DNA from 2 places in the Rothia koreensis genome. Region 2 is predicted to be linked to the other one. Evidence: riboswitches for the same ligand, from Rfam matches in the RefSeq annotation. Region 2 holds a riboswitch; the other holds the start of a gene.

The links. A riboswitch is a leader RNA that binds a small molecule or an ion and turns the genes downstream of it on or off. The one in region 2 is predicted to bind thiamine pyrophosphate.
Region 1: it holds a riboswitch for thiamine pyrophosphate, as region 2 does, so the genes downstream of both, ACTSLZ_RS12270 (ECF transporter S component) here and ACTSLZ_RS01350 (3-oxoacyl-ACP reductase) in region 2, are expected to answer to the same signal.

What each region holds. Positions count from the first base shown of each region.
Region 1 covers NZ_CP197643.1:2,756,529-2,759,920, forward strand. The annotation lists gene ACTSLZ_RS12265 (ABC transporter ATP-binding protein) at 1-1,056, opposite strand, end outside; gene ACTSLZ_RS12270 (ECF transporter S component) at 1,053-1,712, opposite strand; TPP riboswitch at 1,770-1,869, opposite strand; gene ACTSLZ_RS12275 (DUF4235 domain-containing protein) at 2,010-2,282, shown strand; gene ACTSLZ_RS12280 (cation:proton antiporter) at 2,446-2,919, opposite strand; gene ACTSLZ_RS12285 (monovalent cation/H+ antiporter complex subunit F) at 2,920-3,312, opposite strand; gene ACTSLZ_RS12290 (Na+/H+ antiporter subunit E) at 3,309-3,392, opposite strand, start outside.
Region 2 covers NZ_CP197643.1:305,567-308,958, forward strand. The annotation lists gene ACTSLZ_RS01345 (LLM class flavin-dependent oxidoreductase) at 1-677, opposite strand, end outside; partial or broken gene ACTSLZ_RS01350 (3-oxoacyl-ACP reductase) at 674-1,457, opposite strand; TPP riboswitch at 1,537-1,632, opposite strand; gene efeB (iron uptake transporter deferrochelatase/peroxidase subunit) at 1,648-3,012, opposite strand; gene ACTSLZ_RS01360 (imelysin family protein) at 3,028-3,392, opposite strand, start outside.

The sequences.
Region 1 (3,392 bases), 460 kb from region 2:
CCCCGCCGCCGGCGGGATCAGACCCGCGAGAGTCAGGGCGAGCGTGGATTTTCCGGCGCCGTTCGGCCCGGTCACCGCCAGGTGCTGGCCCCGATGCACCCGAAGACCGACGTTCTCGGTTGCCCGGACGGCGTCCCTCGCGGCCGGAATCGGAGTGGACGGAGACTTCCTGACGGCACGACGTCGAGCCCGTCGCCACGACCGGGAAGGCTGTTGTCGGGTCACCGCGAGACCGCACGCTTCGAGAAGCGGCTCCTGCCGATCCACCGGGACGTTGCCGGCCGCGGGCGCCACGGGCCGTCGCGGAACGTGGTCGGGGACCCAGACGCCGGCGTCGAGCAACTCCTCGCGCGCCCGTCCGAGAACTTCGGCGGGAGTGCCGTCGTGGCTGATCCCGCCCTTCGACGACAGCACGATGATCCGGTCGACGACGTCGGCCCACACGGCCACGCGGTGCTCCACGACCACCAGGGTCGATCCGTATTCCTCCGCGGCCGCGACCACGGCGTCCCGGACCTCCACGACGCCGTCCGGGTCGAGGTTCGCGGTCGGCTCGTCGAGCAGCAAGAGACCGGGTTCCATTGCGAGGATCCCGGCCAGCCCAAGACGTTGTTTCTGCCCTCCGGACAGCGCCGAGGTCGGATGCTCCCACGGAAGATCGAGTCCGACCGATTGCAGGGCGCGCCGACATCTCCCGACGATCTCGTCCCGTGGCACCCCGAGGTTCTCCGGCCCGAACGCGAGGTCATCGCCGACCCGAGAAAGAACGATCGAGGATTCCGGGTCCTGCTGCATCAGACCGACCGATGCTCTCGCGTCCCGGGGGTCCGTGCCGTTGACGGTCACCCGTCCGAGGGCGGCTTCGCCGTCGTCGTCCTCGAGCACACCGGCCAAGGCGTGGAGAAGGGTAGATTTGCCCGCGCCGGACGGACCGAGCAGCAGAACCTTCTGCCCGGGCGCGATGTCCAGGTCCACGTCGCGGAACGCGGGCTCATCCCGTCCAGCATGGTGCCATCCGAAGCCTCGGGCGCTGACGGACGCGCCCCCGGCGCTCACGCACGCCGCCGCATCTGTCGGGCATCGCGGCCTGCCGCGACCGAGCCGAGAACACCGGTCGAGATCAGGGCACGCATCAGGGCCCACGCGAGGAAACCGGCGATAAGGAGCCCGGAGACCACGGCGCACACCACGTAGACGACCTGGTACCGGGGTTCCCAGAAGGCGTAGTACATGAAGACTTCGCTGATCCCCATGAACAATCCCGATACTGCGCCGGACAGAAGCGCCGTGGGGAGTCCGAAACGACGGTACAGCAACGCGGCGAACACGAGTTCGGCGCCGATTCCCTGGATCGCGCCCGAGAGAAGAACCCCGGCGCTGTAATGCGTACCGAGGAGGGCCTCAATCACCGCAGCAACCATTTCGCAGTAGATCGCGGCGCCCGGTTTCCTGATCACGAGTCCGCCGACGACGCCGGCAATGAGCCAGCCACCGCCGATCAGGCCCGACAAGGGCGGAAATCCGACGGTCGCTGTCTGCGTGGCCGGTGAGACGGCATTGGACCAGATCCAGAAGATGACGCCGCAGACCACCGCCAGAACGGATGCGATGACCATGTCGATCACGCGCCACGATGCTCGCCGTCGATGTGGGGCCGCACCGTTTCGAGCAGGACCCCGGTCCAGGGATTCGGATGAGGGTGTGGTGTTCATCGGTCTTCCTCCTGTACAAATCAGGAGGGGAGGTCGCACGCCGTTCTTCATTCGGGTACGCCCGAGATCTCGACTCCCTACGTCGGTGCTAACCGCATCAGGTCGAGGGTCTGCTTTCGCACTCTCAGCCTCGTTCGAGGCTCCCCTGTCGTTCGTGAACGCCGCCCAGTCTAACCGATCGTTTCACTTCGGGTGAATCTCCAGGCCGTTGCGGACAAAGGCAAACCAGTGCGATTAGGCTGTAAGAAGCTGTACGTGACCGGCCGCACCGCCGGTGCGAATGAAGAGGAGAGATGCATGAGCAACCCCGCAATCAAGATCGGTTCCACGGTGGCTTCCTTGGCGGGAGTCTTTGCCGCCAACAAGGTCATGACTCTCGGGTGGAAGAAGGTCACGGGCAATGAACCGCCGTCGAACAACCCTGATCCCGAGGAGAGCGTGCGAGACATCGTCATCTGGACCGCGATCAGCGGCGTCGTGGCGACCCTGATCAAACTCAGTGTTACTCGCCTGGCCAACAGGCTGGAACACAAGGAAGAGATCGAGACGGGCGGCCAGGCCGAGGTCTGACTCGCCCGGAGGTTGCCTGCGTGCGCGGGCGATGAGCCCATACGGTGCCGATCGTCGTTCTGCGGCGGGACGTGGTTCCCGCTGCGAACGACGACCGGCACCGTTGCGTTCGGCCGCTGCTCCCGGCGCCGCACGAAGCGCCGGCCGGCGAGGCTGAGCTGCGTCACTGGTCGTGGCCGTCCGGCCCCTTGGCCGGCCGCTCCTGACCGTCCTTCTCGAGACCGGCGGCTTCGGCGTCGATGTCCTTGGGCTCGTCCGTCGCCTGCACAGGCGCTTCTTCCTGTTCCTCCTCGCGGTTCATTTGCTCCACGAGGTCGGCCAGTTCATTGACGGTCAGGGCCGAGGCGGTGAAGTGCCGGTTGCGGAAACCGGACCGACCGACCATGTGCGAGGAAACGGGCACGGCGAGAATCTGGAGGGTCCAGGCGAGAATGAGCGCCGGGACCAGTGCCCAGGACCGCGAAGCGATGCCGAGCGCAATCAGGAGCAGGAACAAGCCGAAGACCTGGGGCTTGGCTCCCGGGTGGAGACGCGAGAGCACGTCCGGGAACCGTACGATGCCGACGGCCGCACCCAGCGACATCAGGCACCCGCCGATGAGGCAAATACCGGTCACCGTATCGAGTACGAGGTCCATCTACCGATCACCCCGCCGTGCCGTCGGCGTCGAACCGACGGTCTTGCCAGATTTGCGGGATCGTCCGTGCCCGTACGGACGCTCGGGCGAGGTGGTCGCCGCCGAGGACTCGGGCTTTTCGCGCTGGTCCTTGCGTTCGCGCTTGTTGTTGGCAAAGCGCGCGACCGTCACGGAACCCAGGAATCCGACGAGCGAGATCACGATCAGCATGGTGACGTTCTCGTAACTGTCCCTGTACACCATGTCCACGACGAGTCCTGCGCCGACGATGGCCAGCAGGACGTCGGAGGCGATCACACGATCCAACAGAGACGGCCCCTTGGCCAGGCGGACAATGGTTCCGATGGCGGCCAGAACGAGCAGCACACCGCAGACGATCATGACGATATTCACGATGTTCCCTCCCCCAGCTGGCCGGCTTTCAGGGCGCGATGGCTTTCCTTGGTCCCCATCACGCGAATCACCAGGTCCTC
Region 2 (3,392 bases):
TTGCGCCCGGGCTCCGAGGCACCGGCTTGGAACAGCACCGGCCGCCCTTGGGGCGGTTGGGGCACGTTGAGCGGACCGGCCACCGAAAAATGCTCGCCCGCGTGATCGACGCTCCGGATCATGGTCGAGTCCGCATAGCGTCCCTCACGGTCGGCAAGGATGGACTCCCGCGGCCACGAATCCCACAGGGCCTGGACGGCGTCGACGAACTCCTCGGCCCGACCGTAGCGTTCCTCATGCCCGGGCAGGGACTGGCCACCGTAGTTGCGGGCTTCGGCGTCGAACATGGACGTCACGACGTTCCAACCAACCCGCCCACCGCTGATGTGGTCGAGACTCGCAAGGATCCTGGCCGCGTGGAACGGCGTCCAGAACGAGCTGGACACCGTGCTGACGAGGCCGATTCTCGACGTCGCCCGCGCCATCGCGGACAGGCAGGTGAGCGGCTCCAGAAACCACGCGGGAGAGTCCTCGAGTCCGCCGGGGCTCAAGGACTGCCCGTCGGCGAAGAAGACCGCGTCGAGCTTGCCGCGTTCGGCCACTCTCGCGAGTTCCTCGTAATAGGCGATGTCCCCGAGCCTGTCGACCGAGGAGCCCGGGGCGCGCCAGGCCGCGTTGTGATGCCCGCAGCCGTAGATGAACAGATTGATGTGTGCTTGCTTTTTCCGGTCGCTCATCCTTTGACCAGCCCTCCGTCGACGATCAGGTTCTGACCGGTCACCGCACGTGCCCACGGGGATGCGAAGAACAGGACGGCGTCGGCCAGTTCGTCCGGAGTGGTGACGGAGCACAGGGGCGTGCCTTCGGCGATCGCGTCGAAGACTTCGGCCGGCGTCGCCGAACTCGCGTCGGTCTCCCGCAGCAGACCGCCCGAGACCATGTTGACGGTGATGCCCTCCGGCCCCAGGTCATGCGAGAAGGTCCTGGTCAGGGACAACAATGCGGCCTTGGCGGCCGTGTAGTCGTGGTACGGGACCACGGGGTTCTGAAAAAGGTTCGTACCGATGTTCACGATGCGCCCGAATCCCCGTTCGGCCATCCCCGGCCGGAGCGCCTGGATCATCGCGAGCGGCCCGTGGAGGGACCCGTCGAGTTGCGTCCGAAATTCCTCGGCGGAGATGTCTGCGGCCTTCGGCCGGGCCTCGCCGTTGAAGCTGAAATCCACCAGGGCGTTGTTCACCAGCGTGGTCGGGGCGGCGCCGAAGAGTTCGGAGGACGACGCCGCAAACTCCTGGATGCTCTCCCGGTCGCGGATGTCCAGGTGCGCGCACCGGGCCCGGTCGGGGTAGTCGTCGACGATGCGCTGGGCATCGTCCTGACTGCGGTGATACCCGATCACCACCCGGGCGCCTTCCCCGAGGAACGCTCGGCTGATGCTCGCCCCCCAGGCCCCGTGCGCCGCCGGTCACGACGACGATGTGCTCGTTCAGGGGAATCGCGGTGCGTGCTTCTGTCATGGTCTCTGCCTCTCTGCCGAGGCGAAGGCACCCCAAAGAGCGAAGCCTCCCTCGACGAGAGCGGAGGTGCGCGGGTGCGCGAGCGCTCTGCGGACATTCCCTTCGCCAGTGCTAACTGCATCAGGTTCGACGGGTCTCATCTCAGCCTCCCTCGGAGGCACCCCGTGTCGCGCGTCTCATCGTAGCACCGCTAGTCGAACAGGCGCTGGCCCACCAGGGCGTCCCCTTCCCGAATGCCCGGCGGTACCGCGAAGAGGGCCGAGGCCTGGTGCTGGAGGTACTCCGTGAGGGCGTCCTTCTCGGTCATCTTCTTCAAGACCGGGTAGAAGCCCGTCCGCGGATCGCGCACGAATGCGACGAAGAACATCCCGGCGTCCAGACGGCCAAGCGAGTCGTTGCCGTCGGTGTAGTTGTAACTGCGGCGGAGCATCCGGACGCCCTGGTTGTTGTCGGCACCGACCACCGCCACATGCGAGTCGGCAGGAATAGCGGTGCCGCCGTCTCGGCCGGGAGCGGCGAAGTCGGGGCGGGCGAATTCGTCCGAGTCCTGTGGGTCGGAAACCGACAAGGGCGCACCGTGGTACTTGTCCCGACCGATCACCTCCTGCTGTTCGGAGAGTCGGACACGATCCCAGACCTCCAGGTGCATGTGGATCTTGCGCGCGACGACGTAGGTCCCGCCGTTCAGCCACGAGGCCGCGGCGTCGTCCTCCGGCTGGACCCACACGTGGCGGCGAAGCAGCTCGGCGTCGTCCTCCGCCTTGAGGTTTGCGGTTCCGTCCTTGAAACCGAGAAGATTTCGCGGGGTCCGCTGCTCCTTCGACGTCGACGAGCTGCGTCCGTATCCGATCTGGCCCCACTTGAGTGTCGCGGACCCGAAGGCGATGCGGGTCAGGTTTCGAACCGCGTGGACGCAGACCTGGGGGTCGTTCGAGCAGGTTTGGATCAGGATGTCCCCGTCGCTGGCCGCCGCCCGCAGGGCCTCGTTCGCGAATTTGGGAACGCCGTCGGCCAGGACCCGCGGCATTCTGTCCTTGAGGCCGAAACGGTCGCCGCCGTGCTCGTCCACGAACAGGGAACGCCCGAACCCGAAGGTGATGGTCAACCCGCTCGGCGGATACCCCCACACCTCGCCGGTGTCGGACGGCGGCAGCTCGACGTCGTTCTCAGCGCCTCCCACCGGTTCGCCCGCAACCATCTTCTCCGCGGCGGACGTCCATGCGGTGAGCAGTCGGCGGAGCCCGTCCCGATTGCGGGTCGTGACCGTGTAGGCGACCGTATACATGGTGTCCTGCGCGGGAGTCAGGATTCCTTGTTGGACCTCCCCACGGAAGGGGTACCGGAGTTCGTCCGGGCTGGAGGCCGCGGCGGCGTCGAGCCCCCTCCGGCGCCCCAGGACCTCGCCGCCGAAGCCCGAGACGCCCATGAGACCCGCGACGCCGGCCGCGCCGACCAGCCTGCGCCGGGTGAACCCCCGGTCCCGCCCGCCGGCCGACACGGCCTCATCCCCTGTCACGGCCTTGATCCCGTTCCCGGCATGCTCGTGTGCTGACATCGTCGCGGTCGTGTCCTAGTGGAGGACCGTTCCGGCGATCTTCGACAGCGGCTCGCTCAGAGCGTTGACCGCATCGGAGAACTTGCGCTGCGTCTCGGTGTAGGCGGAGGCATCTGGCGCCTCCCCGGCGTCTTTCTGGACCGCGGCGACCAGGGAGTAGTCCCGGAAGGTTTCCGTGCCGTCGTCGGTCCTGCCCGAGACCTGCTCCTCGATCAGGGCCTTCACGGTCTCGAGATTCGATTCGATCGACTCCGCCGGGGCGGGGTCCTTCTTCCGCACCAAATCAGCCACGTTGCCGTAGGCGACCTCGGCCCCCTCGACGTTGGCCCTGAAGTCGTACATGTCGGTGTGGGAGAAGGTCTCTTCCTCGCCGACGATCT